DNA from 2 places in the Kineococcus mangrovi genome. Region 1 is predicted to be linked to the other one. Evidence: riboswitches for the same ligand, from Rfam matches in the RefSeq annotation. Region 1 holds a riboswitch; the other holds the start of a gene.
The links. A riboswitch is a leader RNA that binds a small molecule or an ion and turns the genes downstream of it on or off. The one in region 1 is predicted to bind thiamine pyrophosphate.
Positions count from the first base shown of each region.

Region 2: linked by a shared signal. The riboswitch ahead of thiM (hydroxyethylthiazole kinase) and the one ahead of AB2L28_RS17055 (ECF transporter S component) in region 1 are both predicted to bind thiamine pyrophosphate.

Region 1 covers NZ_JBGGTQ010000008.1:188,451-202,618, reverse strand. The annotation lists gene AB2L28_RS17075 (hypothetical protein) at 1-189, opposite strand, end outside; gene AB2L28_RS17070 (ATP-binding cassette domain-containing protein) at 186-1,250, opposite strand; gene AB2L28_RS17065 (energy-coupling factor transporter transmembrane component T family protein) at 1,346-2,113, opposite strand; gene AB2L28_RS17060 (ATP-binding cassette domain-containing protein) at 2,227-3,702, opposite strand; gene AB2L28_RS17055 (ECF transporter S component) at 3,716-4,318, opposite strand; TPP riboswitch at 4,370-4,474, opposite strand; gene AB2L28_RS17050 (hypothetical protein) at 4,524-4,664, shown strand; gene AB2L28_RS17045 (DUF4235 domain-containing protein) at 4,681-4,983, shown strand; gene AB2L28_RS17040 (CsbD family protein) at 5,110-5,283, shown strand; gene AB2L28_RS17035 (SDR family oxidoreductase) at 5,299-6,276, opposite strand; gene AB2L28_RS17030 (serine hydrolase domain-containing protein) at 6,360-7,574, opposite strand; gene AB2L28_RS17025 (hypothetical protein) at 7,721-7,987, shown strand; tRNA gene AB2L28_RS17020 (tRNA-Gly) at 8,039-8,112, opposite strand; gene dcd (dCTP deaminase) at 8,200-8,775, shown strand; gene AB2L28_RS17010 (EAL and HDOD domain-containing protein) at 8,896-10,176, shown strand; gene AB2L28_RS17005 (ankyrin repeat domain-containing protein) at 10,286-10,708, shown strand; gene AB2L28_RS17000 (TrkH family potassium uptake protein) at 10,850-12,172, shown strand; gene AB2L28_RS16995 (potassium channel family protein) at 12,165-12,845, shown strand; gene AB2L28_RS16990 (hypothetical protein) at 12,876-13,055, opposite strand; gene AB2L28_RS16985 (MarR family winged helix-turn-helix transcriptional regulator) at 13,127-13,576, shown strand; gene AB2L28_RS16980 (MFS transporter) at 13,566-14,168, shown strand, end outside.
Region 2 covers NZ_JBGGTQ010000002.1:200,195-214,362, reverse strand. The annotation lists gene AB2L28_RS04095 (APC family permease) at 1-1,084, shown strand, start outside; gene AB2L28_RS04090 (glyoxalase superfamily protein) at 1,091-1,618, opposite strand; partial or broken gene AB2L28_RS04085 (dihydrofolate reductase family protein) at 1,756-1,860, shown strand; gene AB2L28_RS04080 (VOC family protein) at 1,950-2,363, opposite strand; gene trxA (thioredoxin) at 2,431-2,871, opposite strand; gene AB2L28_RS04070 (LmeA family phospholipid-binding protein) at 2,928-3,665, shown strand; gene eda (bifunctional 4-hydroxy-2-oxoglutarate aldolase/2-dehydro-3-deoxy-phosphogluconate aldolase) at 3,711-4,361, shown strand; gene mgrA (L-glyceraldehyde 3-phosphate reductase) at 4,403-5,401, shown strand; gene AB2L28_RS04055 (DUF4383 domain-containing protein) at 5,435-5,890, opposite strand; TPP riboswitch at 5,953-6,053, shown strand; gene thiM (hydroxyethylthiazole kinase) at 6,046-6,861, shown strand; gene thiE (thiamine phosphate synthase) at 6,858-7,487, shown strand; gene thiD (bifunctional hydroxymethylpyrimidine kinase/phosphomethylpyrimidine kinase) at 7,484-8,323, shown strand; gene AB2L28_RS04035 (TenA family protein) at 8,320-9,000, shown strand; gene AB2L28_RS04030 (serine hydrolase) at 9,033-11,273, shown strand; gene AB2L28_RS04025 (acetate/propionate family kinase) at 11,311-12,540, shown strand; gene pta (phosphate acetyltransferase) at 12,583-14,168, shown strand, end outside.

The sequences.
Region 1 (14,168 bases):
CCCCAGGAGGAGGGCCAGGACGAGCACGAGGAGCGGGGTGAGCACCGCCTGGGCCAGCAGCGGCCGGTCCCGCAGCGACTCGCGGAGCGCCGCACCGGCCGGGGAGAGCCTGCCGGGGCAGCGCCGGCGCGGGGAGGGGGCGGGCGGGTCGGGACGGGCGTCGTGCCCGGTCGTCCGGGCCAGGCTCACGGGGTTCCCCGGGGGTCCGGGGGCCGGACGTCGGCGGGGCGCCGGTCGGCGGTGGCCCGGCGGACGGCGTCGGCGAGCGTGGCGTCGTGGTGCCGCACCTCCCGCAGGGTGGTCAGCGCGGCCGTCAGCGCCCACCACCGTTCCGGGGCGACGTCGGGGACGTCGACGCGGGTCAGCTCCCCCACGCGCTGGAAGGTGGCGCCGGGCAGGGTGGCGGCGAGGGAGCTGGCCTCACCGGCGTCGCCGACGAGGGCGCTGACCCCGCCGTGGGAGGCGAAGCGGTCCACGACGTCGCGGGCGGGGGCCGCGACGACGAGCCGGCCCCGGCGCAGGACGCCGACGCGGTCGCAGGCGGCCAGCAGCGCCGTCCCGTCGGCCGTCTCGAGGACCTCGGGTCGTCCGCCCGCGACGACGGCGGTCCCGCCGCCGGCGCGGTGCCGGCGCAGGAGGGCGGCCAGCGCGGCCCCCGTCCCCGGGGCGGCCCCTCCGACGGGTTCGTCGCACACGACGACCGGTGCCGCACCGGCGAACGTCACCGCCAGCTGCACACGCTGCCGGTGGCCGTGGTCGAGGCCGCGGACGAGCCGGTGCGCGGCCCCGGTCAGGCCCGCCAGGTCGAGCAGCTCACCGGTCTCGGCCCCCGGCCGGCTGCGCAGACCGGCCCACAGCGACAGCGTCTCCTCGACGGTGAGGTGGTCGAACAGGGCCGCGTGCGAGGGCAGGGTCGCCAGGTCGTCGTCGCCGGCCCCGCCGGCCGGGTCCCGTCCCAGGACGCGGACGACGCCCTCGCTGGGGCGGGTGCGGCCCGACAGGACGGACAGCAGCGTGGACGTGCCGGCCCCGCGCCGCCCGACCACGGCGAGCACCTCACCGGGGCGCACGTCGAGGTCGACGCCCTCCAGCAGCGTGACGGTCCCGTCCCCCGGGAAGGGGGGCCCGGACCGCACGTGGACGCCGAGCGCCGTGATCGCGGGCGCAGACCGGTGCCGGTCCCCCGGCACCGCGACCGGCCCGGCGGCGTCCCCCACGCCGTCCGGCACCGGTGCGCTGCGTCCCGCCACGCTGCCCGACCCCCTGCCCTCCCCCGAGCGGCACCGCACGGCACGGGCCCTGCGGTCAGCCTGTCCGTCGGCCGCGGCGCGCGGTAGGTCACCCGTCAGCTCGTGGACGTGAGGAACGCACCCCCCACCCGCAGCAGCAGCGGCACCGCCGCGACGGCGGTCCCGGCCAGCAGCAGGACGGTGTCGGCCCGCCGCCACGGGGCGGGCAGGGCCCAGCTGCGCCGGCCGGCGCCCTCACCGGCGAACCCGCGCGCGTCCATCGCCAGCGAGACGCGGCCCGCGCCGCGCACGGCGTCGACGAGCAGGCCGAAGGACGTGGAGGCGGCCCAGCGGACCCGGCCGGCGGGACCGCGCCCGGGGCCCAGACCGCGCACGCGCCGCGCGGCGGCGACCTGGTCCCAGGAGTCGACGAGGGCGTCGAGCCTGCCGAGCGCGACGACGACGGCGACGACGACGCGGCCCGGCACGCGCAGGCGCTGGGCGAGGTGGTCGCCGACCTCGGCGGCGTCGAGCCAGCCGAGCAGCAGGGCACCGGGCAGGACGAGGACGACGAGGCGCAGGGCGGCGGTGAGCGCCGTCCACAGGGGATCGGCGCTGTCACCGGCGAGGACGGTGGACCAGCCCACGGACAGCGCCGCCAGGGCGAGCGGCAGCAGTCGCCGCACCGCGGCCCGCACGTCGCCGACGACCAGCGGCAGGCAGAGCGCCTGCACGGCAAGGGCTCCGGCGGCCTGCCACCAGTCCCGGACGGCGAAGGCACCGGCGGCGCACAGCACGGCGACGGCCAGCAGGGGCAACGGGCCGCAGTGCCGGACGACGGGCCCGGGGCCCGCGCCCCGGCGTTGCGCGGCGGTGGTCGGCACCCCGTCGTCCACAGCTGCGCCCACACCCTCGCCCACACGCTGCACGGCGGTTCCCACAGGGTCGTCCACAGTGCTGTGCACAGAGGTGTGGACACCGTCGCGCCCCCCGCGCCTCACGCGGCCACCTCCGCGGGGACGCCGCGGTGCAGCCGGACCGCCGTCCCCGCGCGCGGCCCCAGCGCCCCGAGCAGCGGGCCGTCGTGGGTGCCGACGGCCACGGCGGCACCGTCCCGCACCGCCGCGGCCAGCAACCCGGCCACGACCGCCCAGGTCCCCCGGTCCTGCCCGACGGTCGGTTCGTCGGCCACGACGAGGGCGGGGCCCGCGGCCAGGGCACCGGCCAGCGCGAGCCGGCGCTGCTCCCCGCCGGACAGCCGGAAGGGGTGGGCGTCGGCGAGGCCGGACAGGCCCAGCAGCTCCAGCAGCGCCTCCCCGCGGCCGGTGTCGCGGCCCAGGACGATGGCGGTGACGGCGACCTCGGCCCGCACGGTCGCGGCGACGAAGGTGTGCTCGGGGAACTGCGGGACCCAGCCCGCCCGGGCGGCCAGCTCCCGGGACGTCCAGGTGTGCGGGGCCCGCCGCCCGCGTCGGCCCGCGAGCGCCGGCGCGGCGAGCAACCGCCCCGACGTGGGGGCGGCCAGACCGGCCAGGAGGGCGAGCAGGCTCGACTTGCCTGCCCCGCTGTCGCCGGTGACGGGGGTGAGCGCACCGGTCGGGAGGGCGACGTCCACCCCGCTCAGGACGGTGGCCGGTGGCCGGGGTCGCAGGCCGCGGCGGGTGCGCACGAGCCCCAGGCCCTCCCCGTGCAGGACGTCCCCGCCCCCCGGGTCCAGGGCGGGGGTGAGCAGCCCGGCCGGGACGTCGAGCGGGGTGGGGGCCGCGACCCCGGGCCACCACAGGTCGCCCGTCCCGGTGGGGGACCGCCCCGCGGCGGCGGCCGGCCCGTCGTGCACGACGTCGCCACCGGCACCGAGGACGACGACCCGGTCGACGTGGGGGGCCCAGCCGGCGACGTCGTGGTCGACGACGAGGAGGCCGCGGTCCCGGCCGGCCGCGTCCAGGACGGCCGCGCGCACGGCGGCCGCGGTGGGCGCATCGAGCATGGAGGTCGGTTCGTCCAGGAGCAGGACGGCCGGGTCGGCGGCCAGCGTCCCGGCCAGGGCGAGCCGCTGGCGCTCACCGCCCGACAGCGTCCGCACCTCCCGGTCGCGGCCGGCGGGGTACCGGGCGGCCGCGTGCGCGCGGGCCACCCGCCGCCAGGTGCCGGGCCGGTCCAGGCCGGCGTTCTCCGGGCCGAACGCGGTGTCCCGGCCCGCGGTCTCGGCCACGAGGGCGTCGAGGGGGTCCTGCACGAGCAGCCCGACCTCCCCCGCGAGCGCCTCCCGGCCGTCGAGGCGGACGTCGCCGCGGGCCTCGACGTCCTCTTCGAGCAGCCCGGCCAGGGCCCGCAGCACGGTCGACTTGCCCGCGCCGCTGGGCCCGGCGAGCAGGACCCGCTCGCCGGTCGCGACGTCGAGGTCGACGTCGCGGACCAGCGTGCGGCCGGCGGGGGTGGTGACGGTCAGCCCGCGCAGCGCGAGGTCGGGCACGGCCGAGCGCCGGTCAGCCGCGGTGCTCGCGCCCGGCGGGGAACGCCGAGAGGGCACCGGTGCGGGCCAGCGACCGGACGAGGGCCCAGCCCCCCAGGCCCGCGACGAGAGCGCCGGAGACGGCGAAGCAGGCCACGTACAGGACCTGGAACCCGAGGGTCCAGGCGCCGGCGTAGTAGGCGAACAGCTCGTACACGCCCTCCAGGACGGCGGCGAGCACGCCGGCGAGCACGGCGACGGCGGGGCCGAACCGGCGCCAGGCGAACAGCGCCACCGCCAGCTCCACCCCGATGCCCTGGATCGCGCCGGAGACGAGCACCCCGGTGGACCAGTGGCTGCCCATGAGCGCCTCGACGGAGGCGGCCGTCATCTCGGCGAGCAGCGCCGCCCCCGGTCGGCGGACGACGAGCGCCGCCACGACCGCGGGCAGCAGCCAGACGCCGGACAGGATGCTCTGCACGAACGGGACGGCGGCGAACAGCGGGGTGAGCGAGGTGTAGAGGATGCCCCAGCCCCAGAACACGACGCCGAAGGCGACGCCGAGGACGGCGGCGGTGAGCAGGTCGACGGTGCGCCAGCGGTGCGCGGCGCGCGAACGGTTGAGCGTGGTGCTCACGGTGGTTCCTCCTGGTCCCAGGAGGGGGACGGGCGACCACGGCGGTCGCACGTCGAGGACGTCCCGACTCCCTACGCCGGTGTGAACCGGATCAGGTTCGAGGGTCTGCGGATCCCCGCACTCTCAGCGCCCCACGGCGCTCCCCTGTCGTTGCCCGGCGAGGGTACCCCGGCACGGCGTTCGACGGTGCGGGGAGGATGGCCCGGTGCTGCGGATGATGCGGGGACCGGACGGTGGGCCGTCGCGGGCGGTCAAGCTCCTGACGCTGGTGGTCGTGCTGGCGGTGCTCGCCGGCAGCGCCGCCGCGCTGACACCGGTGCTGGGCTGGCTCCTGGGTCTGCTGTAGGGCAGGGTGCGTGACCATGAGCTCGATCGTCTGGAAGTTCGCCGGGCCCGGCGCCGGCATCCTCGCGACCGCGGTCGCGAGGCGCGTCACGAAGAAGGTCTGGGTCGCGGTGACGAAGTCGCCGCCGCCGGAGAACCCCGAGGACCCGGACGTGGCGTGGCGCGAGGCGGTGGTGTGGGCGCTGGCCTCCGGCGCCGTCATCGGCATCACGCGGCTGCTGGTGGAGCGGCAGGCGGCGGTCTGGTACCGCAACAGCTTCGGCGAACTGCCCCCCGGTCTCGGCCCGGGCACCGACGGCGAGGTCGAGAAGTACTCCTGACGCGTTCACGGGGTCGTGGGGTGCGGTGAGGCGACCCCACCCGGCGGCGTCCCGGGTGCGGTCCCGCGGCAGTGGTGCTGCAGTGGGACCGCACCGGGAGACCCCCGGTCACCGAGGAGGGTGAACATGAGCGCCACCGACAAGATCAAGAACGCCGCCCAGGACGTCTCCGGCCGGGCCAAGGAGGCCGCCGGCGGCGCCACGGACGACAGCGAACTGCGCGCCGAGGGCCAGAAGGACCAGGCGGCCGCCGACCTGAAGCAGCGCGGCGAGCACGTCAAGGACGCCTTCAAGGGCTGACCCCCCGGCTGAGCCTCAGCCGAACCGCTCCACGAGCCGGTCCTGCCGGGCGTCGACGTCGGGGTCGACGACCTGCAGGTCCGGGTGGGCGTCGTGGTGGGCGACGATCTCCTGCGCGCCCTGCGCGAAGCTCGTCGTCGCCGCGAAACCCGGGACCAGCCGCTTGAGCACGCTGTTGTCGAACACCACCGAGTGCGCCTTGTCGCCCAGCAGGCCCGGCCCCCGGTCGGGCGCCTCCCGCGCGATGACGTCGCTGGGCACGTGCACGAGCTGCGGGTCCTGGACGCCGGCCGCCGTGGCGAGGCGACGGGCGATCCCGTCCCACGTCAGCACCTCGTCGGAGGTGATGTGCACGGCTTCCCCGGTCACGGCCGGTTCGCCGAGCAGCGGGACGAAACCCTGCGCGAAGTCGGTGGTGTGCGTCAGGACCCACGTGGAGGTGCCGTCCCCGTGCACGACGACCGGTTTGCCCCGCCGCATCCGGTCGACCGCCGTCCAGCCGTCGTCGAGCGGGACCATCGTGCGGTCGTAGGTGTGGCTGGGCCGCACCAGCACCGCCGGGAACCCGTTCTCCCGCCACTCCCGGGTGAGCAGCTCCTCGCAGGCGATCTTGTCCCTGGAGTACTGCCAGAACGGGTTCCGCAGCGGCGTCGACTCCGTGATGGGCAGGTGCCCCACCGGTTTCGCGTAGGCGCTGGCGCTGGAGATGAACACGAACTGCCCGGTGCGCCCGCGGAACTGCTCGACGTCCGCGGCGACGTGCTCGGGGGTGAACGCCACGAAGTCGACGACGACGTCGAACGTCTCGTCCCCCACCGCGTCCCGCACGGCGGCGGGATCGCGGCCGTCGGCCGTCAGGGTCGTCACCCCCTCGGGCAGCCGGCGTCGGCCGGAGCCGCGGTTGAGGACGGTCAGGTCGATCCCCCGCCGGACGGCGAGGTCGGCACAGGCGGAGCTGATGGTTCCGGTGCCACCGATGAACAGGACGCGCACGTTTCCTCCCGTCGTCGCCCGACGACCCCGTCGGGTGCCCCCACCCTAGAGGCCGTTTCCGGCACCGACACCCGCCGGGGGTCTCACGACCGGCCGTCGCAGACGGCGGCCTCCACGGCCGCGTTGACGTCCGAGAGGTCCTCCAGCGTCCGCGGCAGCGCCGTCACCGCGACCACGACGGACCGGCCGTCGGACGTCACGAGGTTGCGCGTCTCGTAGCCCTGGATGTCACCGCCGTGCCCCCACGCCTCGACCCCGCAGCTCAGCGTGCGGTGCGCCAGGCCCAGCCCGTAGCTCCAGCCCGGTTCGGGTTCGAACTCCGCGGCCGGCACGGTCTGCAGCAGTTCGGCCCGCTGCGCGGGGGCGAGGACGTCGGAACCCTCGGCGCCGTCCGCACCCAGGACGGCGGCCTGGAACCGCGCCAGGTCGGAGGGGGTGGAGACGAGCTGACCGGCGGCCCAGCCCAGGGAGGGGTCGGTCTCGGTGACGTCGGTCCACGGCGCGTCCTCCCCGGCCGCGAGGTACCCCCGGGGGTGCTCGCCGCGGATCCCCTGCTCCCCGGCCGCGGGCCAGTAGGTGTCCTCCAGCCCGAGCCGGTCGATGACGCGCTGCGTGATCTGCTCCCCGATCGGCCGCCCCGTGACCCGCTGCACGAGCAGCCCGGCCAGCAGGTAGTTCGTGTTGCTGTACTGCCACGCCGTGCCCGGCGCGAACTCCGCCGGGGCGGCCAACGCGGCCTGCAGGAGCTGGGACGGCTCGAAGTAGGTGTGCCGGATGTCGAGCAGCGCGGTGTCGCCCCGGGTCACGTCGGCGACGACGGTGTCGTAGTCGGGCAGGCCGCTGGTCTGCTGCAGCAGCTGGCGGACGGTGATCGACCGGCCGTCGCCGCCGGGACCGCGGACGACGCCGGGCAGGTAGGTCTCGACGGGCGCGTCGAGGGAGACCTCCCCCTCCCCGACGAGCTGCAGGACCACGACCGCGGTGAAGGTCTTGGTGTTGGAGGCGATGCGGACGCGGCCGTCGGCGTGGATCGGGTCGCCCGTGGCGAGGTCCTGCACGCCGGCGGTGTAGTTCGTCACGCGGCCGTCGGCGTCGCGGACGGCGGCGAGGACGCCGGGGAACCCGTTCTCGCGGACGAGGTCGTCGAGCTCTCGCTGGACGGCGGCCGACCGCGGCGGGGCCTGGTGGGCCCCGGGCGCAGCGGTCGCGGCGGACGTCAGGCCCAGGGACAGGACGGCGGCGCCGGCGAGGGCGGCGGCGAGCGAGCGGCGGCGGGGACGGGTCGTCGTGGTGGTCACGGGTTCCTCCTGGTCTGGCGTTGCTCGGTGTGCTCCGAGCCTTCCCGGACCGCCCCGCCCGATCGATCCCGCGGGCTGGACGACCGGAGGTGGTGCAGGCACCACCTCGGCGCGCGCGGACGGCCGGGGGCCAGCACAGTGGGCGGGTGAGCGAGGAGACGACACCCCACGTGGACCCGCGCGACAACGCCGAGGTCCGCACCGTCCAGGAGTCCGGCAGCCGGGAGAACGCCCGCGCGTCCGACTCCGGCCCCGTGCCGAGCCCGGCCCGCGACCCCCAGGACCCGCTGGGCCAGGAGGACGACGTGGCCGACGGCACCGGTCAGGGCAACCCGATCGCCGGCGTGGAGATCAGCAAAGAGGACGCCGCGAACGCCGTGCCCGCCGACCAGGGGCCGGAGGGGACGCGCTGAGGCGGTGAGGAACGACGAAGGCCCCGGTCCACCGGACCGGGGCCTTCGCGCTGGAGCGGGCGACGAGAATCGAACTCGCACCATCAGCTTGGGAAGCTGAGGTTCTACCATTGAACTACGCCCGCGTGCCCTGCCGACGGGTCGAGCCCAGCAGGACTCGACCACTGTAACGGACGCCGGCGGGTGCTCGCACCGGCGGTACCGTGACGCCCGTGCTGCTCTCCGACCGCGACATCCGCGCCCAGCTGGACTCCGGGCGGGTCGCCCTGGACCCGTACGAGCCGTCGATGGTCCAGCCGAGCAGCGTCGACGTGCGGCTGGACCGCTTCTTCCGGCTCTTCGACAACCACAAGTACTCGGTCATCGACCCCGCGCAGGAGCAGCCCGAGCTCACCCGGCTGGTCGAGACCGCGCCCGACGAGGCGTTCATCCTGCACCCGGGCGAGTTCGTCCTCGGCTCCACGTTCGAGGTCGTCTCCCTGCCCGACGACATCTCCGCGCGGCTGGAGGGCAAGAGCAGCCTGGGTCGTCTCGGTCTGCTGACCCACTCGACGGCGGGGTTCATCGACGCCGGCTTCTCCGGCCACGTGACGCTGGAGCTGTCGAACGTCGCCACGCTGCCCATCACGCTGTGGCCGGGCATGAAGATCGGCCAGCTCTGCTTCTTCCGGCTGTCCTCCCCCGCCGAGCAGCCCTACGGCAGCGGCGCGGCGGGGTCGCGGTACCAGGGCCAGCGCGGCCCGACGCCGAGCCGCTCGGCGCAGGGGTTCCACCGCACCGCGGTCTGACCGGGGGGCGAGCCCACCCGTTCGGCCCAGTCGTGACGAAGAACGGTTCAGTCGCGCAGCGGGCGAGCCGTTGAGACGGGTGTGGAGCTCGCGGTGACGACGGACGGGGAGGGGACCGCAGTGGACGCGCACCCCCCGGCACCACCCGCACCCGCCGACCCCGCGCCCACCGGGGACGTCACCACCTGCGTCTCCCCCGTGCGCGTGGGCCGTCAGGGCATCTACGACACCGAGCGCCGGCTCGTCGCCTACGAGCTGCTGTTCCGCAACCACGGCCGGGCCAGCGCCGAGCTCGCCGAGGGCGCCGAGCAGGACCACGCGACGTCGCAGGTCATCAGCGCCACCTTCGGGGACTTCGGCGTGGGGCAGATCGCCGGCGACCGGTTGCTGTTCATCAACCTCACGCGGGGGTTCTTCACGGGCGCCCTGCCGATCCCGTGCTCCCCCGAGCAGGTCGTGCTGGAATTGCTGGAGAACGTCGAGGTCGACGAGGAGGTCCTTGAGGGGCTGCGCCGGCTGCGCGCCCGGGGCTACCGCATCGCGATCGACGACTTCATCGGCGAGGAGTCGCGGTTGCCGGCCGTCGCCCTGGCCGACTACATCAAGATCGACGTCGAGGCCGCCGGTGCCGACGTCGAGCGCGTCCTGGACCTGGCGCGCGCGCACAACCCGACGGCCCTCGTCGTCGTCGAGCGCATCGAGGACGACGAGCTCTTCGCCCGGTGCCTGGCGGCGGGAGCGGACCTGTTCCAGGGGTACGGGTTGCAGCGCCCCGTGACGCTGGAGGCCGTCAGCCTGACGCCGTCGCAGCTCGTGTGCCTGCGCCTGGTGCGCGCGCTCACCGGAGCCGACGCGCCGCTGCGCGAGATCGAGCAGCTCGTCGCCTCCGACCCCGCGCTCAGCCTGCGCGTCCTGAAGACCGTCTCGTCGGCCGCGGCGGGGACGAAGTCGGGCATCACCTCGCTGCGGCAGGCGATCGTCCTGCTCGGCCGCCGCCAGCTCTGCTCCTGGGTCGTCCTGATGCTCCTGGGCGGGGTGACGAGCGTGGACACCGAGGCCCTGACGATGGTGCTGGCCCGGGCGTCGGCCTGCGCACGGCTGGCCCCGCAGGACGCCGACCTCGCCTACACGGTGGGTCTGCTGTCCGGGGTCGCGTCGGTGCTGGGCATGCGCGAGGACGAGCTCGTCGACACCACCGGCGTCGCGCAGTCGGTGCGGGCCGCGCTGGTCCACCGCCGGGGACCCGCCGGTGGCGCCCTGCGGGCGGTCCTCGCGTACGAGGAGGACGACCCGTTCGTCATCACGGACGCCGGTCACGCCGTCTACGAGGTCTCCCGCGCTTATCTAACAGCTCTCAGTGGTGCGATGGTCACCGTGAGTTCCGTCCTGGACCGGCCCTGACGTCGGACACGCAACGGGCGTGCACTCCGCGCTCAGGCGGACCTACCCTGACGCCGTGACCAGCGAGCGGGAGGACCCCGGCTCCGGGTCGGCGGACGCCGGCACCGCGGTGGGTGCCGTCCCCGCGGGCCCCACCGACGAGGGCGAGGAACGCGCGCTCGCCCTGGCGCACCGCGTCTTCGAGCACGCCCGCAACGGGCGCGTCCGCGAGCTGTGCGGCTACCTCGACCTCGGCGTCCCGGTGAACTCGACGGACGCCGACGGCGACACGCTCCTCATGCTCGCCTCCTACCACGGTCACCCGCGCACGGTGCTGGCGCTGCTCGAGCGCGGCGCCGACCCCGACCGCACCAACGGCCGCGGGCAGACGCCGCTGGCCGGTGCCGTCTTCAAGGGCGAGGTGGAGGTCGTCGCCGCGCTGGTGGCCGCCGACGCCGACCCCTACCTCGGCACCCCCAACGCGCTGGAGGCCGCGCGCTTCTTCGCCCGCGAGGACCTCCTGGAGCTGCTCGAGGTCCCCGAACCCGACTGACCTCCCCGCCGCGCCCGGCGCGCACCGTTAGCCTGGCCGACGTCGGCGCGCCCGCGCCGTGCGCGGGCGGACCCGCGGTGGCACCAGGCACGGCGGAGGCAGCACGTGGCGCAGGCCCGCGCGACCCGTCGCCGTCACCGCGTGCTGCTCCACCCCGCCCAGGTCGTCGCCCTCGGCTTCTCCCTCGCCGTCGCGATCGGGACGACCCTGCTGTGGCTGCCCGTCGCCCGCCGCGGTGCCGGTGCGGCCACCTTCGTCGAGGCCCTCTTCACCGCCGTCAGCGCGCTGTGCGTGACGGGGCACGTCGTCGTGGACACCCGCGCGCACTGGTCCACGTTCGGGCTCGTCGTCATCCTCGCCCTGGCCCAGGTCGGCGGCTTCGGGATCATGACGTCGGCCTCGCTGCTGGGCGTCTTCGCCTCCCGGCGCCTCGGGCTGCGCTCACGGGTGCTGACGGCCACGGAGTCGCGCGGCCTGAACCTCGGCGACGTGCGCACCGTCCTGCTCGGCGTCGTGCGCGCCTCCCTGCTCGTCGAGGTCGTCGTGGCGGTCCTGCTGACCTCGCGGCTGCTCGCCGGCTACGACCGCACCATCGGCCAGTCGGTGTGGGAGGGGACGTTCCTCGCGATCTCGTCCTTCAACAACGCCGGTTTCGTGCTCCGCTCGAACAGCATGAGCGACTTCGTCGCCGACCCCTGGATGTGCCTGCCGGTGGTGGGGGCCTCGGTCATCGGGGGGCTGGGGTTCCCCGTCCTGCTGGAGCTGCGCAAGCAGTTCCGGTTCCCGCAGCGCTGGTCCCTGCACACCAAGCTGACGCTGGCCACGACCGTCCCCCTCCTGCTCATCGGGGCCGTCTTCCTCACCGTCAACGAGTGGCACAACCCGGCGACGCTGGCGCCGCTGGACTGGTGGGCCCGCCCCCTGGCGGGGCTGTTCCAGGCCTCGGCGACCCGCAGCTCGGGGTTCAACTCGATCGACGTCTCGGCCATGAACGGGGGGTCCTGGCTGGTCATGGACGTGCTCATGTTCATCGGCGGCGGCTCGGCCTCGACGGCCGGCGGCATCAAGGTGACGACCTTCGCCCTGCTCGCGCTCGCCGTGTACGCCGAGTTCCGCGGCGAACCCACGGTCACGGTGTTCGGCCGGACGGTGGCCGACCGCGTCGTGCGGCAGGCCCTGACCGTGGCGCTCGCGTCCCTGGGCGTCGTGGTGGTCGCCACGCTGGTCATCGTGGAGATGACCAGGGCCCCCCTGGACGCGGTCGTCTTCGAGGTGATCTCCGCCTTCGCCACGGTCGGGCTCAGCTCGGGGCTGCTGGTGCAGCTCCCGGAGTCGGGACAGGTCATCCTGGCCCTGTTGATGTTCCTCGGCCGCATCGGCCCGATCACGCTCGGCGCCGCCCTGGCGCTGCGCGAACGCACCCGCCTGTACGAGTACCCCGAAGGAAGGCCGATCATTGGGTAGCAAGCGTTCGGCTCTGGCCAGCCCCCGGTCGGTCGTCGTCATCGGCCTCGGCCGGTTCGGCCGCTCCCTGGCCCTGGAGCTCATGGAGGACGGGCAGGTCGACGTCCTCGGCATCGACAACGACCCGAGCCTCGTCGACGAGCTCGCCGGTTCCCTCACGCACGCCGTCGTCGCCGACTCCACCAAGGAGGAGGCGCTGCGGCAGCTGTCGGTGCACGAGTTCGACCGCGCGGTCGTCGGCATCGGCACCAACCTCGAGGCGAGCATCCTCACGGTCTCGACGCTGCTGCAGTTCGGCATCCGCAACGTGTGGGCGAAGGCGATCAGCGACTCGCACGCGCGGATCCTCACCCAGCTCGGCGCGCACAAGGTCATCCGCCCCGAGCACGAGATGGGCCAGCGCGTGGCGCACCTCGTGCGGGGGCGGATGCTGGACTACATCGAGTTCGACGACGGCTACGCGATGGTCAAGACGACCCCGCCGAGCCCCATCGTCGGCAAGAGCCTGGGCCAGGTGAAGCTGCGCAGCACCTACAAGGTGACCGTCGTGGCGCACCACCGCGCGGGCGGGGGGTTCACCTACGCCACGCCCGAGACGGTGCTCGCGGCCGACGACGTCATCATCGTGTCCGGGCAGATCCGGGACGTCGAGGCCTTCAGCGCCCTGTCCTGACGCACCCGCCACCGCCGCTGCACGGGGTGGTCACCGGTCCTGGGAGTCGGGGTTGTCCCGGCGGTCGACGCCGGGCAGGCGGCGGCGCTCGGGCTCGCCGCGCTCGGCGCGGGTCAGGTCGATGGTGGTCCGGCGGTCCACCCGGTGCCGGCGGTCCTCGTCGGACTCGTCGGACTCGTCGGCCCGCCCCGCCGCTCCTTCATCACTCACGGACTCAGCTCACCACGCTGCGTGCCCGCTGTCACGTTGCCCGACCCCGCGCAGCGTCATATAGTGTCCCTATGCAACTTGATGAGGACCTGGCCGAACGGCTGCTCCTCAGCTGCGCGGCCCTGACGCGGGAAGCCGCGGCCGCCGCCACCGGAACCCGCCTGTCCCTCACCCAGGCCCGGGTCCTCGGCACCCTGCACCGCGACGGCCCCCTGCGGGTGAGCCGGCTCGCCGAGCTGGAGGGCTGCGCCCAGCCGAGCATGACCGGCCTCGTGACCCGGCTGACCGACGCCGGCCTCGTCACCCGCACCGCCGATCCCGCCGACGCCCGCGCCGTCCTCGTCGCGCTGACCCACGAGGGCCGCGACGTCCTGCTGGCCAACCGCCGCGCCCTGCGAGCCCCGCTCGCCCGGGCCCTGCACGACCTGCCGGCCACGCCCGGCGACCTCGAACGACTGACCGGCCTGCTCGAGGACGTCACCACCGCACTCGCCCCAGGAAGGACGCCCCGTGTCGACTGACACCCCCTCAGGCACCGCGACCGACGCTCGCCCCGGTCTGCTGAGGCAACCGGTCGCCGTGTGGGCCGTCGCCTTCGCCGCCGTCGTCTCGTTCATGGGGATCGGCCTCGTCGACCCGATCCTGCCCGCCATCGCCGGCGAGCTCGGCGCCACCAGGGCCCAGACCCTGCTGCTGTTCACGTCCTACCTCGGCATCACCGGCCTCGCCATGCTGCTCACCGGCTGGATCTCCAGCCGGTTCGGCGCGAAGAAGACGCTCATGGCCGGGCTCGCGCTCATCGTCGTGTTCGCCGCGCTGGCCGGGTCGTCCTCGTCGATCGCGCAGATCGTCGGGTTCCGCGCCGGCTGGGGCCTGGGCAACGCGCTGTTCATCGCGACCGCCCTGGCCACCATCGTCGGCGCCGCGAGCGGGGGGATGGCGAACGCGATCATCCTCTACGAGGCCGCGCTCGGCCTCGGCATCGCCACCGGCCCCCTCGTGGGCGGCCTCCTCGGCGAGGTGTCCTGGCGCGGGCCGTTCTTCGGCACCGCCGTGCTCATGGCCGTCGCCTTCACCGCGATCGTGACCCTGCTGCCCTCGACGCCGAGACCC
Region 2 (14,168 bases), on a different contig from region 1:
CCCCGTCAACGTCGCCACCTGCCTGGTGTTCATGGCACTGGCCTGCTGGGTGTCCTACCGCGGTCTCGAGGCGACCAAGGTCGTCCAGTACGTGCTCGTGGGTTTCCAGTTCCTCATCCTCGGGTGGTTCGCGGTCGCCGCGTTCTCCCGGGTCGCGGGCGGGTCGGCCCCCGCCGGTCTCAACATCGATCCCGGCTGGTTCAACCCGCTCGGCGTCGAGTCGTTCTCCGCGTTCGCCGCGGGGATCTCCCTGTCCGTGTTCATCTACTGGGGGTGGGACGTCGTCCTGACGATGAACGAGGAGACGCAGGGCGAACGGACCACCCCCGGCCGGGCCGCGCTGTCGACCATCGCCGTCATCGTCGTCCTCTACCTCACCATCGCCCTCGCCGTCCTGTCGTTCTCCGGCACCGGCGACGGCGAGCTGGGCATGGGCAACGCCGACATCCAGGAGAACATCTTCGCGGCGCTCGCCGGTCCGGTCATGGGGCCCTTCGCGGTCCTCATGTCGCTGTGCGTCCTGGCCTCCTCCGCGGCCTCCCTGCAGTCCACCTTCATCTCCCCGGCCCGGACCATGCTGGCCATGGGGCACTACGGCGCGCTGCCCCCGCAGTACGCCCGGGTGAGCCGGCGGTTCCAGTCACCCGGTCACGCGACCGTCGTGGCCGCCGTCGTCGCCTCGGCCTTCTACGCCGTGATGCGCGTGGTGTCGGTGAACGTCCTGTCCGACACCATCACCGCCCTCGGGATGATGGTCTGCTTCTACTACGGGGTCACCGCCCTGGCCTGCGTCTGGTACTTCCGGGGCAGTTGGGGCGGGAACGCCAAGGCGTTCCTCACGACGTTCCTCGCACCCCTGGTCGGCGGGTTGCTGCTCCTCGTCTTCTTCGTGCAGACGGCCGTGGACTCGATGGACCCCTCCTACGGGTCCGGGTCGGAGATCGGCGGCGTCGGGCTCGTCTTCATCCTCGGGGTCGGTGTCCTGGGTCTCGGCCTGGTCGTCATGGCGGTGCAGTACGCACGCAGGCCCGGGTTCTTCCGCGGGGAGTCCATCACCGTGGGACGCAGCACGACCGACGCCTGAGCCGGGTCAGCGTTCGCAGGACCGCAGGGAGTTCCCGAAGGGGTCGAGGACGGTCGTCGTCGGGCCACCCGGCGCGTCGTCCTCGACCCCCGGGAACTGCCGGGGGTCCAACCGCGGCGAGAGTTCGCGGCGCAGTTCGCGGACGTCCCGGACGGGCACCCACACGGCCGTCCCCGGGGTGCCGTCGCCGCAGTGCTCGGACAGGTCGAGCTCCGCGTCGTCGCGGCGGACTCGGGCGTACAGCGGCAGGTCGGGTTCGAACCGGTGTTCCCACAGGCACGTGAACCCCAGCACCGCGGTGTAGAACTCGAGCGCCGCGGCGCCGTCCTGGACGCGCAGCACGGGGACGGGGGCACCGAGCTGACCCGCCGGTCCGGTGGCGGAGGCGGTCGCGGTGTTCCAGTCGCGGAACCCCGCCTGGTGGGCGAGGAGTTCCAACGCCGCCGAGTGGTTCACGTCCAGCCCGAGCGCGGCGAGGTCGCGGCGCAGGGTGCGGACGGCGGTCTTGGCCGAGACCGTGAAGTTCTGGTCCATCGCGATCCGTTCCAGCCTGGTGCCCCGGGTGCCCGCGCCGCCGGGGGAGCGACGTGTTCACCGGAGTGCGGGCGGCAGGCCACGTCGGGCCGTGAACAGGTTGGCGCCGGGCCCGTCCGGGGGTCGAGGCTGGCGCGATGACGGACACCACCTGCCACCTGTCCCTCTCCCTCGACGGCTACGTGGCCGGGCCGGACCAGAGCCTGGCGGACCCGCTGGGTCGCGGCGTGGACATCGCCGGCGGAGCGTCCACCGCGCGGCAGGTGCGGGGTGACCTCGTGCTCGACGACCGGGGACGGGGTGACCTCGTGCCCGACCCTGGGACGGGGGCTCATCCGCGGGGAGGGGCGCCGTCGGCGGCCACCAGCTCGACCTCGAACCCCGCGTCGTCCTCCAGGTAGGCCGCGTGGTGGTCCGGACCGCCCGCGTGGGGGTGGCGGTCGGGGAACAGCAGCCGCCACCCGTGCCGCGGCGCCTCGGCCGCCAGGGCGTCGACCTCGTCGGGGGTGCCGGCCCACAGGGCGAGGTGGTTCATCCCGCTGCGGCAGCGGTCGGTGCGGCCGCGGACGTGGTCGGCACCGGACTCCAGCACGACGTACGCCGTGCCGAGGGACCAGGTGCACCCGGTGGCCCAGTCGTCGGTGCGGGTCCAGCCGAGGCGGGTGAGCAGCCAGGGCCACGGGCCGTCGGCCGCCGTGGCGTCGTCGCGCCACAGCTCGAGGTGGTGCAGGTGTCCTCGGTCCACGTCGCGATCCTGCCCGAACGCGCGAGAGCCCCCGTCCGGTGCGGACGGGGGCTCTCGCGGTGGGACGTCAGAAGGCGGCGGGGTCCGTCCCGGCGCGCACGCCCTGGCGCTGCGGCGCGGACTGCTCCTGCGCCTGCTGCTGCTGCTGGGCCTCCACGGCCTGGGCGTACTGCTGCTTCACCTGGTCCATGTCCAGCGCGCGGACCTGCTCGATCAGCTGCTCCAGCGCCGGGGCCGGCAGGGCGCCGGGCTGACCGAAGACCGGGATGCCGTCGCGGTAGGCGACCAGCGTCGGGATCGACGTGATGCCGTAGCGGGCGGCGAGCTGCTGCTGGTCCTCGGTGTCCACCTTGGTGAAGGTGATGTCCCCGTGCTGCTCGGAGGCCTGCTCGAACACGGGTGCGAACTGCTTGCACGGCCCGCACCAGTCGGCCCAGAAGTCGATGAGGACGATCCCGTCCTTCACGGCCTCGTCGTGCGTCTCCAGGGTCAGTGCCTGAGTGCTCATGCCCCTCCTCAACCACGCGGGGTCGCCAGACCTTCCCGGCCTGCGACAGTGGATCCGTGCCCCGCCGTCCCGCCTCCAGCCGCCTCGTCCGGGTCCTCGTCACCGTGCTCGCCCTCGCCGTCATCGCGGTCGCGGCCGACCTGGCCGCCCGCGCCTGGGCGACCGACCGGGTCGCCGCGCAGCTGCGCACCGAGTACGGGCTGACGCAGGACCCGCAGGTCGGTGTCGCCGGTGGCTCCTTCCTGTGGCAGGTCGCCCGCGGGAGCTTCGAGGACGTGACGGTGACGGTGCCCCGGTTGACGACCGAGGACGACCTCGTCGTCCGCGACCTGCGCGTCCGGCTGCCCGAGGTCCACGTCCCGACGAGCGTGCTCACCGGGGGTGCGGGGACGGTCGACGTCGCCGGCGGCACCGTCCGGGCCGAGGTGGCCTACGCCGACCTCGCGCAGCAGGCCTCCGTCGGCGGGCTCGACGTGACCCTCACCCGGGACGGCGACGCCGTCCGGGCGGGCACCACCGTCCGCGTCTTCGGGCTCGGCGTCGACCTGTCGGTGTCGGGGCGGCCCGTCCTGGACGGGTCCGACGTGCAGCTGCAACCCGTGCGCGCCGAGGTGGCCGGGGCCTCGGTGCCCCTGGGCCGGGCCGACCAGCTGCTCCGGGCGGCCGGCTTCGACGGGTTCTCCTTCCCCCTGGAGGGGATCCCCCCGCAGGTGCGGCTGGAGGACCTGCAGGTCGCCGACGAGGGGCTCGTCGTCGACGGGACCGTCACCCCCAGCGCGGTGCGCGTGGGCTGAAGCTGGGACAGTCGAGGTCCACCCGGACCTCGAGGAGGAGCCTCCGTGCCTGCCGCCAGCCCACCCGTCAGCGTGCTCGACCTCTCCCCGGTCCTGCCCGTCGTCGTCGTCGAGGACGTCACCACGGCCGTCCCGCTGGCCCGGGCGCTGCTCGCCGGCGGCGTCGGCGTCGTCGAGCTGACCCTGCGCACCCCCGCCGCGCTCGACGCCGTGCGGGCCGTCGCCGTCGAGGTGCCCGAGATCGTGCTCGGGGTCGGGACCTGCACCTCGGCCGACGACGTCGCCCGCGCCGTCGACGCCGGGGCGCAGTTCCTCGTCAGCCCCGGCACGACCCGCTCGATCGTCCAGGCCGCCCGCGACCGCGACGTCCCGCTGCTGCCCGGTGTGGCGACCGTCTCGGAGGCCCTCGCGGCGCTGGAGCTCGGGGTCCACGACCTGAAGTTCTTCCCCGCCCAGCAGTCCGGAGGAGCTCCCTTCCTGGCGGCGCTGCGCACGGTCCTGCCGCAGGTGCGGTTCTGCCCGACCGGGGGCGTCTCGCCGGCGAACGCGGGGGAGTACCTGGCCCTGTCGAACGTCGGCTGCGTCGGCGGCAGCTGGCTCACCCCGGCCGACGCCCTGGCCGCCGGGGACTTCGCGCGCGTCGAGGAACTGGCCCGCGCCGCGGTGGCGCTGCGCGTGGCAGGATCGCCGACGTGAGCCCCACCACGTACACCGCAGACGCTGCACGGTACGAGTCGATGCCCTACCGCCGCTGCGGACGCAGCGGCCTGGAACTCCCGGCGCTCTCGCTCGGGTTCTGGCACAACTTCGGCGACGACAAGCCGTTCCAGACCCAGCGCGACATCGCGCGCCGCGCGTTCGACCTGGGCATCACCCACTTCGACCTCGCGAACAACTACGGACCGCCCTACGGCGCTGCCGAGACGAACTTCGGACGGTTGTTCCGCGAGGACTTCAAGCCCTACCGCGACGAACTCGTCGTCTCCTCCAAGGCCGGCTGGGACATGTGGCCCGGGCCGTACGGGGACCGCGGGTCGCGCAAGTACCTGACCGCCTCCCTGGACCAGTCGCTGCAGCGCACGGGCCTGGACCACGTCGACATCTTCTACCACCACCGCCCGGACCCGGACACCCCGCTGGAGGAGACGATGGGTGCGCTCGACGCCATCGTCCGCTCGGGCAAGGCGCTCCACGTCGGGATCTCCTCCTACGGGCCCGAACGCACGCTGCAGGCCTCGCGCGTCCTGCGCGAACTCGGCACCCCGCTGCTCATCCACCAGCCGTCCTACTCGATGTTCAACCGGTGGATCGAGTCCGGGCTGCTGGACGTCCTGGAGTCCGAGGGCGTCGGCTGCATCCCGTTCACCGCGCTCGCGCAGGGGTTGCTGACCAACCGCTACCTCGACGGGATCCCCGAGGACTCCCGTGCGGCGCAGGGCAAGTCGCTCGACCCGTCGATCCTGGGCGAGGAGACGCTGCGGCGCATCCGCGGGTTGCAGGAGATCGCCTCCGGGCGGGGGCAGACGCTCGCGCAGCTCGCCCTGGCCTGGACGCTGCGCGACCGTCGCGTGACGACCACGCTCATCGGCGCCAGCTCGGTGCAGCAGGTCGAGGACAACGTCGCCGCCGTGCAGAACCTCGAGTTCAGCGACGACGAGCTGACGGCCATCGAGGAGTTCGCCGTCGACTCCGGCGTCGACCTGTGGGCCGGCGTCCGCGAGGGCGGCGAGGCCTGACGGACCGCTGACCCCGGCCCGGGCGGGCCGGGGTCAGCGCAGTTCCGCGGTGCTCCTGCGCCGCCCCGCCGTCACCGGCACGAGCGCGATGACGATCCCGACCGCGGCGAGGACGCCGTGCAGGGTCGTGACCGGCCAGGCCAGGTTCAGGGCCGTGTCGCCGGACCCGTCGCTGGAGGCGCCCCAGGCGAAGAGGCCGGCGCCGGCGAGGAAGAGCACGATCCCGTAGCCGCGCGCCCGGCGTCGTCCCGTGCGGGCGAGGATCCCCAGGGCCCCCAGCACGAGGTGGACGGTGCTGGAGAGCGGGTTCACCGAGAACCCGATGACCTGCTGCTCCTGCGTCCCGCCCGTCCAGTCCGAGAACCCGGACACCGCGAAACCGGCCACCCCCAGGACCACGAGCAGGACGCCCACGACGAGCGAGAGGTGCTGGCCGGCGGTCGTGCGCGGCTGCACCGACAGGTCCGATCCCGACAGGTTCAGGCTCATGCGGTGGGGCTACCCCGCGGGGCCGGGGGCAAACGGATGACGTGCCGGCGGGGTGTAGCGTTCCCCGCGACACGGGGTGCTGCGTGCGGATCGCGCAGCTGAGATCACACCCGTCGCACCTGATTCAGGTAATGCTGACGAAGGGATGTCGCGGCATGGCAGCCGTTTCCACGCTGGTGTCCGCCCAGGACGTCGCCCGGGCCCGCGAAGCCGTGGTCCAGGGCGCGCCCCTGGTCCAGTGCCTCACCAACTCGGTGGTCCAGACGATCACCGCGAACGCCCTCCTCGCCGTCGGCGCCGCCCCCGCGATGGTCGACAACGTCCAGGAGGCGGCTGCGTTCGCCACCGTCGCCTCCGCCGTCCTCGTCAACGTCGGGACGCTCGACGAGACGAAGGCGCAGGCGATGGCGCTGGCGGCGGGTTCTGCCCGCGAGCACGGCCGGCCGTGGGTCCTGGACCCGGTCGCCGTGGGCGGGCTGGAGTTCCGGACGAGGATCGCGCGGGACCTGCTGGCGCACGCCCCGACCGTGGTGCGGGCCAACGCCTCCGAGGTGCTCGGCCTGGCCGGGGCGGGTGCCGGTGGACGGGGGGTCGACGCCACCCACGGGACCGAGGACGCCGTCGAGGCGGCCCGCGGGCTCAGCGGTCGCACCGGTGGGGTCGTGGCCGTCTCCGGCCCGGTCGACGTCCTCATCCACGGCGAGCGGGTGGTCCGCGTCCTCGGCGGGCACGCCCTGCTGACCCGCACGACGGGGGCGGGGTGCTCCCTCGGGGCGCTCGTCGCCGCCTACGCAGCGGCCGAACCCGACCCCCTCGTCGCGGCGGCCGCCGCCCACCTGCACGTCGCCGTCGCCGCCGAACGCGCCGCGGCGCGGGCGGACCGGCCCGGCGCGTTCGCGACCGCGTGGATCGACGAGCTCGACGCCGTCGGCCCCCGTGAGCTGCGCGACGGCGCCGGGCGCCTCGCGTGAGGGCCCCGTTCCGGCCCACCCTCTACCTCGTCACCGACACCGCCCGGTGCGGTGACCGCGGCGTCCCGGCCGTCGTCCGCGCGGCCGTCGCCGGCGGGGTCGACGCCGTCCAGGTGCGGGCGAAGGAGGGCTCGGACCGCGAGCGCCTCGCGCTGGTCCTCGCCGTGCGGGAGGCGTTGCGGGGCACCGGGGTCCCGCTGCTCGTGAACGACGCCGTGGACGTCGCGCTCGTCGCCGGGGCCGACGGGGTGCACCTGGGGCAGAGCGACCTGCCGGCCGCGGAGGTGCGGCGGATCGCACCGGACCTGCTCCTGGGGTTGTCGGTGTCCACCCCGGAACAGGCCGCCGCGGTGGACCCCGCGGTCGTCGACCACCTCGGGGTCGGGCCCGTGCGGGAGACCGCGACGAAACCGGACGCGGCCGCCGCCCTCGGCGCCGACGGGGTGGCGGCGGTCGTCGCGGCGGCGCCCGTGCCGTGCGTGGCGATCGGCGGCATCCACCCGGACAACCTGGACTCGTTGCGCGCCACGGGGATCACCGGGTTCTGCGTGGTCTCGGAGATCTGCGGGGCGGCCGACCCGGAACGGGCGGCGCGGGAGCTGCGGGCCCAGTGGGGCCGGTCGTGAGCGCGCGCGTCGACGTCCCGGTGGCCTTGACGATCGCCGGCAGCGACTCCGGGGGCGGGGCCGGCGTCCAGGCCGACCTCAAGACGTTCGCGGCGCACGGCGTCTTCGGGGCGAGCGTGCTGACGGCGCTGACGGCGCAGAACACCCGCGGCGTCCACGGGGTGCACGTCGTGCCCGCCGCGTTCGTCACCGAGCAGCTCGACGCCGTCCTGTCCGACATCGCCGTGCACGCCACGAAGATCGGGATGCTGGCCGACGCGCGGGTCGTGGCCGCCGTCGCGGACGCCGTGGCCGGCGGGGCGGGGGGACCCGTGGTCCTGGACCCGGTGATGGTCGCCACGAGCGGGGACCGGCTGCTGGACCCGGCCGCCGTCGCGGCCGTCCGCGAGGACCTGCTGCCGATCGTCGACCTCGTCACCCCGAACGTGCCCGAGGCGGCCGTCCTGCTCGACGCGGCGCCCGCGACCGACCTCGACGGCGTGCGGGCGCAGGCCCGGGAGCTGTTCTCCCGCACGGGGACCGCCGTCCTGGTCAAGGGCGGGCACCTCACCGGTCCCGAGAGCGTCGACGTCCTCGTCGGCCCGTCGGGGGAGACGCTGCTGCGCCGCCCCCGCGTGGGCACCACCGCCACCCACGGCACGGGGTGCACGCTGTCCGCGGCCCTGGCCGCCCAGGCCGCGCTGCGCCCCGGGGCCGGCTGGGAGGAGCTGGCCGGACCGGCCCGCGACTACCTGCAGTCGGCCCTGCTCGCCGGCCGGGACCTGCACGTCGGGTCCGGCCACGACGGTTCGCACGGCCCCCTCGACCACGCCTTCGCCCTGCGGGAGCCCGGATGACCCCCAGCCCCTCGTTCACCGCCGCCGCCTGGGAGCGGACCGCCGACGTGCGCGGCGCCGTCGAGCGCTGCGCGTTCCTCGCCGAGCTCGCCGAGGGCACCCTCGACCCGGTCGCCTTCCGGCACTACCTGGAGCAGGACGCCCTCTACCTGCAGGGCTACGCCCGCGCCCTGTCGCTGCTGGCCGCGCGGGCGCCGGACGCCGGTGCGGCCGGTTTCTGGGCCTCCTCGGCGCACGGCGCGGCCGTCGTGGAGTCCTCGCTGCACGGCGACCTGCTGGACTCCGGTCTGTTGCCGCCGGGCGAGGGGACCGCTGCCCTGGCCTCCCCGACGACGCTGGGGTACGTCTCCCACCTCGTCGCGACGGCCGCGACGGCGCCCTACGCGGTCGGGGCGGCCGCCGTCCTGCCGTGCTTCTGGGTCTACGCCGACGCGGGCCGGCGCCTGGCCGTCCGCGCCCGGCTCGTCGAGGGCCACCCGTTCGCGCGGTGGGTCGCCGCCTACGACGACCCCGCCTTCCAGGCCGCCACCGCGACGGCCCGCGACCTCGTCGACGCGGCGGCCCGGCCGGAGGTGGAGGAGGCCATGCACGAGGCCTTCGCGGTCGCGACCCGGTACGAGTGGCTGTTCTGGGAGGCGGCGCACCGCCGTGAGGGGTGGCCCCCGATCGAGGGCTGAGGCCACCGGGGCTGATGAGAGACTCGGTCCCGATGACCACTGCGCCCCCGGGTCTCGCCCCGCACCGCGCCACCACGGCCCGGGACCCGCTGCTGGACGGGGTGCGGACCGTCGCCCTGGCGCGGGTGCTGCTGTGGCACGCCCTGGCCTGGGCCTGGCTGTCCTGGGTCTTCCCCGCCATGCCGCTCATGTTCTTCCTCGCCGGGTCGCTGCTGGCGACGAGCCTGGGGCGGGGCGGTCGGGGGGCGTGGTGGCGGACGACGCTGCGCCGGGCCCGCCGGCTGCTCGTGCCCTTCTGGGTCTTCGGGGCCGCCGTGCTGGTCACGACGGTCCTGACGGCGCAGCGCAGCGGTGCGGACGTCGTGCTCACCGGTGGGTGGCGCTGGGTGCTGCCCCTGCTGCCCCCGGTGGGTTCGGAGGGCCAGCAGGGCTGGCTCACGTCGCACCTGTGGTACGTGAGCGACTACCTGTGGCTCGTCGTGCTGGGACCCCTCGTCCTGCGGTGCGCCCGCCGGCCCGCCACCACGGCGCTGCTCGCCCTCGCCGGGCTCGCCGCGCTCGAGCTGGGGCCGTGGGTGGGCCTGCCCACCCTGACCGGGATGCCGCGCACGGGGGTCGGTGACGCCCTCTGCTACGGGCTGTTCGCCGTCCTGGGGGCGGCGTGGGCGCGCAGCCCGGCCCTGCCGGCCCGCCCGGTCCTGCTCGTCCTCGCGGTGACCGGGGTGGGCGGGGCGCTCGCCCTGTCGGCGGTCGTGCCGCTGGAGCGGAGGTCGCTGAACTCCTCCTGGCTGCTGCTGGCGCTCACGGCCCTCGGCTGGCTCGCGGCCCTGGGGCTCGTGCAGGGGCCGCTGCGGCGGTGCTCGGCCCGGGTGGCGCCGTTCCTGCGGGGGGTCACGGCGCGCGCCGTGACGGTCTACCTGTGGCACCCGGCCGCGATCGTCCTGGTCCGCACGGCCGTGGACGAGGTGCTGCCGCAGGCGTCGGGGTGGACGGTCGTCCCCCTCGTGGTGGGCGGCTCCCTGGCGCTGACGCTCGTGGCGGTCCTCGCCGTGGGCTGGGTGGAGGACCTCGCCGGCGGCCGGCCGGCCCGGTGGTGGCCCGTGCGCGCGGCCCGGCCGGCCCGCCGCGCAGCGCTCCTGCCGGTGGGGTTCGTCGCGGTCGGCGCGGGCTGCCTGGCGCTGGCCGTCGCCTTCACCGGTGGGCCCAGCCGGTCCCTGCTCGCCATCCCCGGCCCGTCCGACCGCAGCGCGCTGGCGCAGTCCGCCTTCGACGTGGTGGCCGACCCCGGGGCGGTGCTGCCGAGCCGGGCGGCGCCCCTGGCCGAGCTGCCCGCCGAGGACCTGCAGCGCGCGCTGGACGAGTGGGTGGCCCGCACCGAGGGCATCGAGGCGGCCAGCGTCGGCGTGGCCTCGGGGGCCGCGCTGTGGGACGTCGTCTGGGAGGGCACGAGCTCGGTCGCGCTGGGGGCCGGCCTGCCCGCCGGTGAGCCGGTCCCGGCGGCGTCGCTGACCAAGGGGGTCACGGCGGCCCTGGTGCTGCAGGAGGCCACGCGCGGCACGCTCGACCTCGACGCCCCCGTCCCCGACCTCGACGGGGTCCCCGCGGGTGCGACGGTCACCCCGCGCCAGCTGCTGCACCACGCCGGCGGTCTGCCGCAGTACACGCAGGCGCCCGGTTTCGAGCCCGATCGCGCCTGGACCCCGGCCGAGCTGGTCACCCTGGCCCTCCAGGCCCCGCCGCTGTTCGCGCCGGGGACGCAGGTCGCCTACTCCAACAGCGGGTTCCTCTGGCTCGGGCTGCTCCTGGAGCACGTCACCGGCCAGTCCTACGCCGACCTCGTCGCCGAGCGCGTCGCCGGACCCCTCGGCCTGACCTCGATGAGCGTCGAGCAGCGCGAGGTCCCCGGCTGGACGGGCTTCTCCTCCGGCGGGATCGTCGCCTCACCGGGCGACCTGGCCCGCTGGCAGGGGGCGCTGCTCTCCTCCGACCTCGTCCTGACCCCGCGGGCCCGGGCGGACCTGGTCGACCTACAGCCCCTGGGCAACGGTCTGGGCGTGTGGCCGTCCTGCCCCTGCGGCACCGACCCCACCGGGCAGCGGTGGGCCGCCGGGTGGGGGCAGTCCGTCAACGCCGGCGGCGCCTTCGCCTTCCCCGCCGAGCACGTCGCCGTCATGGGCTACCTGCAGCCGGAGGGCGACCGTGCCCTGGAGGTCGCCGCGGACCTGGCGACGACCCTGGCGACGGTGCTGCCGGGCCGTGCCGGGGGCGCGTGAGAGCCTGCTCGGACAGGACGTCGAGGGGAGTGGTCGCGTGTCCGGCAACGGGTCGGTCGTCGTGGTGAACTGCGGGAGCTCGTCGGTCAAGCTCGCGCTCGTGGACCCGGAGACGGGGGAGCGGGCCCTGAGCTGCCTGGGTGAGCGGATCGGCAGCCCGGACGCCGTCGTCCACATGACGACGACGACGCCGGGCGGTGGGTCGACGACGCGCACGATCAACCCGGCCGCGACCACGCACCGCGGGGCCCTGGCCCACGTGCTGCAGCGGCTGCTCGACCTCGACCTGCCCCCGCTGCTCGGCGTCGGTCACCGCGTCGTCCAGGGCGGGCAGGTGTTCCACGGGTCGGTGCGCATCGACGACCGGGTCCTGGGGCAGATCCACGAGCTGTCCGCGCTCGCGCCCCTGCACAACCCGGCCAACGCCTCCGGCATCGAGGCCGCCCGCGCGGTCCTGCCCGACCTCGAACACGTGGCCGTCTTCGACACGGCGTTCCACCAGACGATGCCGGAGGTGAACTACCGGTACGCGGTGCCCGCGCGCTGGTACGAGGAGTTCGGCGTCCGCCGCTACGGCATGCACGGCACGAGCCACCGGTTCGTCAGCCAGCGCGCCGCGCAGATCCTCGCCGAGGCCGACGGCCGGGACCCGGCCACCCTCAAGACCGTCGTCGCCCACCTCGGCAACGGTTGCAGCGCGACGGCCGTCCTCGGGGGCCGCTCGGTCGACACGACGATGGGCCTGACCCCGCTGGAGGGCCTGGTCATGGGGACGCGCTCGGGGGACCTGGACCCGGCCGTCGTCGAGCTCGTCGCCGACCGCACGGGGGAGAGCGTCACCGAGATCGTGCGCCAGCTGAACTCCGCCTCGGGGCTGCTGGCGCTGTCGGGGCTGTCGAACGACGTGCGGACGCTGTCGGGCGAGGCCGCCGCGGGGCACGCCGGGGCCCGCCTCGCGCTCGACGTCTTCGCCCACCGGGCCGCCAAGCACGTCGCGGCGCTGACCGTCTCCCTCGGCGGCCTCGACGCGCTCGTGCTCACCGGCGGCATCGGGGAGAACGCCGTGAACGTGCGCTCGATGCTGCTGGCCCGCCTCGCGCACCTGGGGCTCGTCGAGGACGCGGCCGCCAACGCCGACCACGGGCGCTCGTCCACGCCCCGCGGGCGCATCACCGCGCCCGGTCCGGGGCCGCTGGCGATGGTGGTGCCCACCGACGAGGAACTGCTCATCGCCCGCGACACCGTCGCGCTCGTGCGCGACCGCTGACCCCCGCGGGCCACGGGGCGGCCGGTGCGGGAAGGTGGGGCCATGGCCCGCGTGCTGCTCGTCGTCCCCACCGGTCACGGCGCCGGTCTCACCTCGACCTGCCTGGGGCTGGTGCGCGCGCTCGACGCGCGCGGGGTGGACGTCGGGTTCCACAAGCCGCTGGCGCAGTCCACGCGCTCGGGGGAGGCGGACCGGTCGGTCGCCCTGGTGCGCCTGACGACGACGCTGGACCCGGCCGAGCCGATCGCCTCCAGCCGCGTCGTCGAGCGGCTCTCGCGCGGTGAGGTCGACGACCTCATGGAGGAGGTGGTCGCGGCCGCCGAAGGGGTCCTGGCGACCCACGACGTCGTCGTCGTCGAGGGGCTCGCCCCCTCGGCCGACCAGGTCTTCTCCGGCCGCGTCAACCAGGCGCTGGCCACCGCCCTGGACGCGGACGTGCTGCTCGTGGGGTCGGCGGGTCTGCTGGGCGCCGAACCCGGTGCGCCCGAACGCATCGCCGAGGACATGGCCGTCACCGCGGGCACCTACCGCGCCGGTGAGGCGCTGCGCGTCGTCGGCGGGGTCGTGTCCCGCTGGCCCGTGCCCGAGGACCCCGAGACCGCCGTGGCGCGGGCGGCGGCGCTGCGCGGTGCCCTGGGGCACCACGGGATCCCGCTCGTCGGCGTCGTCCCGTTCCGCGGCGACCTCACGTGGCCCCGCGTGCGCGACCTCGTGCACGGCCTGGACCACGAGCTCGACGTGGAGGTGCTGACCCACGGCGACCAGGGCCGGCGCATCAAGGAGGTCGTCGTCGCCGCGCAGGCCGTGCCGGGGATGCTGCCGCTGCTGCGCGAGGGCCGGTTGATCCTCGTCCCCGGCGACCGGCACGACGTCGTCATGGCGACCTGCCTGGCCGCGCTCAACGGGACCCGCCTGGCCGGGTTGCTGCTGACCGCCGGCGTCGGGATGGACCCGCGGGTGGGGGAGCTGACCGCCGCGGCCGCCGCGACCGGGCTGCCCATCCTGCGCTCGGGACGCAGCACCTACGCCACCGCGACGGCCGTGAACCGCCTCGACCCCGAGGTGCCCGCCGACGACGCCGAGCGGGCGCTCTCGCTGGCCGCGACCGTCGCCGACGCCCTGGACCCGGGCTGGCTGGCGCGGCTGCCCACGGCGGCGCACCGGCCGCGGCTGTCCCCGGCCGCCTTCCGCCGCCGGCTGACGACCCTGGCCGCCGAGCGGGTCCAGCGCATCGTCCTGCCCGAGGGCACCGAACCCCGCACCGTCCAGGCGGCGGCGGTCTGCGCCGAGCGCGGCATCGCCCGGCCCGTCCTGCTCGGGGCGCCCGAGGAGGTCGCCGCCGTCGCCGCCGGGCTGGGGCTGACTCTTCCCGAGGGGGTCGAGGTGCTCGACCCGGCCGACCTGGTCGAGCAGTACGTCGACGTGCTGGTGGAGGCCCGCAAGCACAAGGGGCTGCAGCCGGACGTGGCCCGCGACTCCCTCGCCGACCCCATCTGGCTGGGCACGACGATGTTGCAGGCCGGGGACGTCGACGGTCTCGTCGCCGGCGCCGTCCACACGACCGCGGCGACCGTTCGCCCTGCGCTGCAGGTGATCCGGACCAAGCCGGGGGCCCGGCTGGTGTCCAG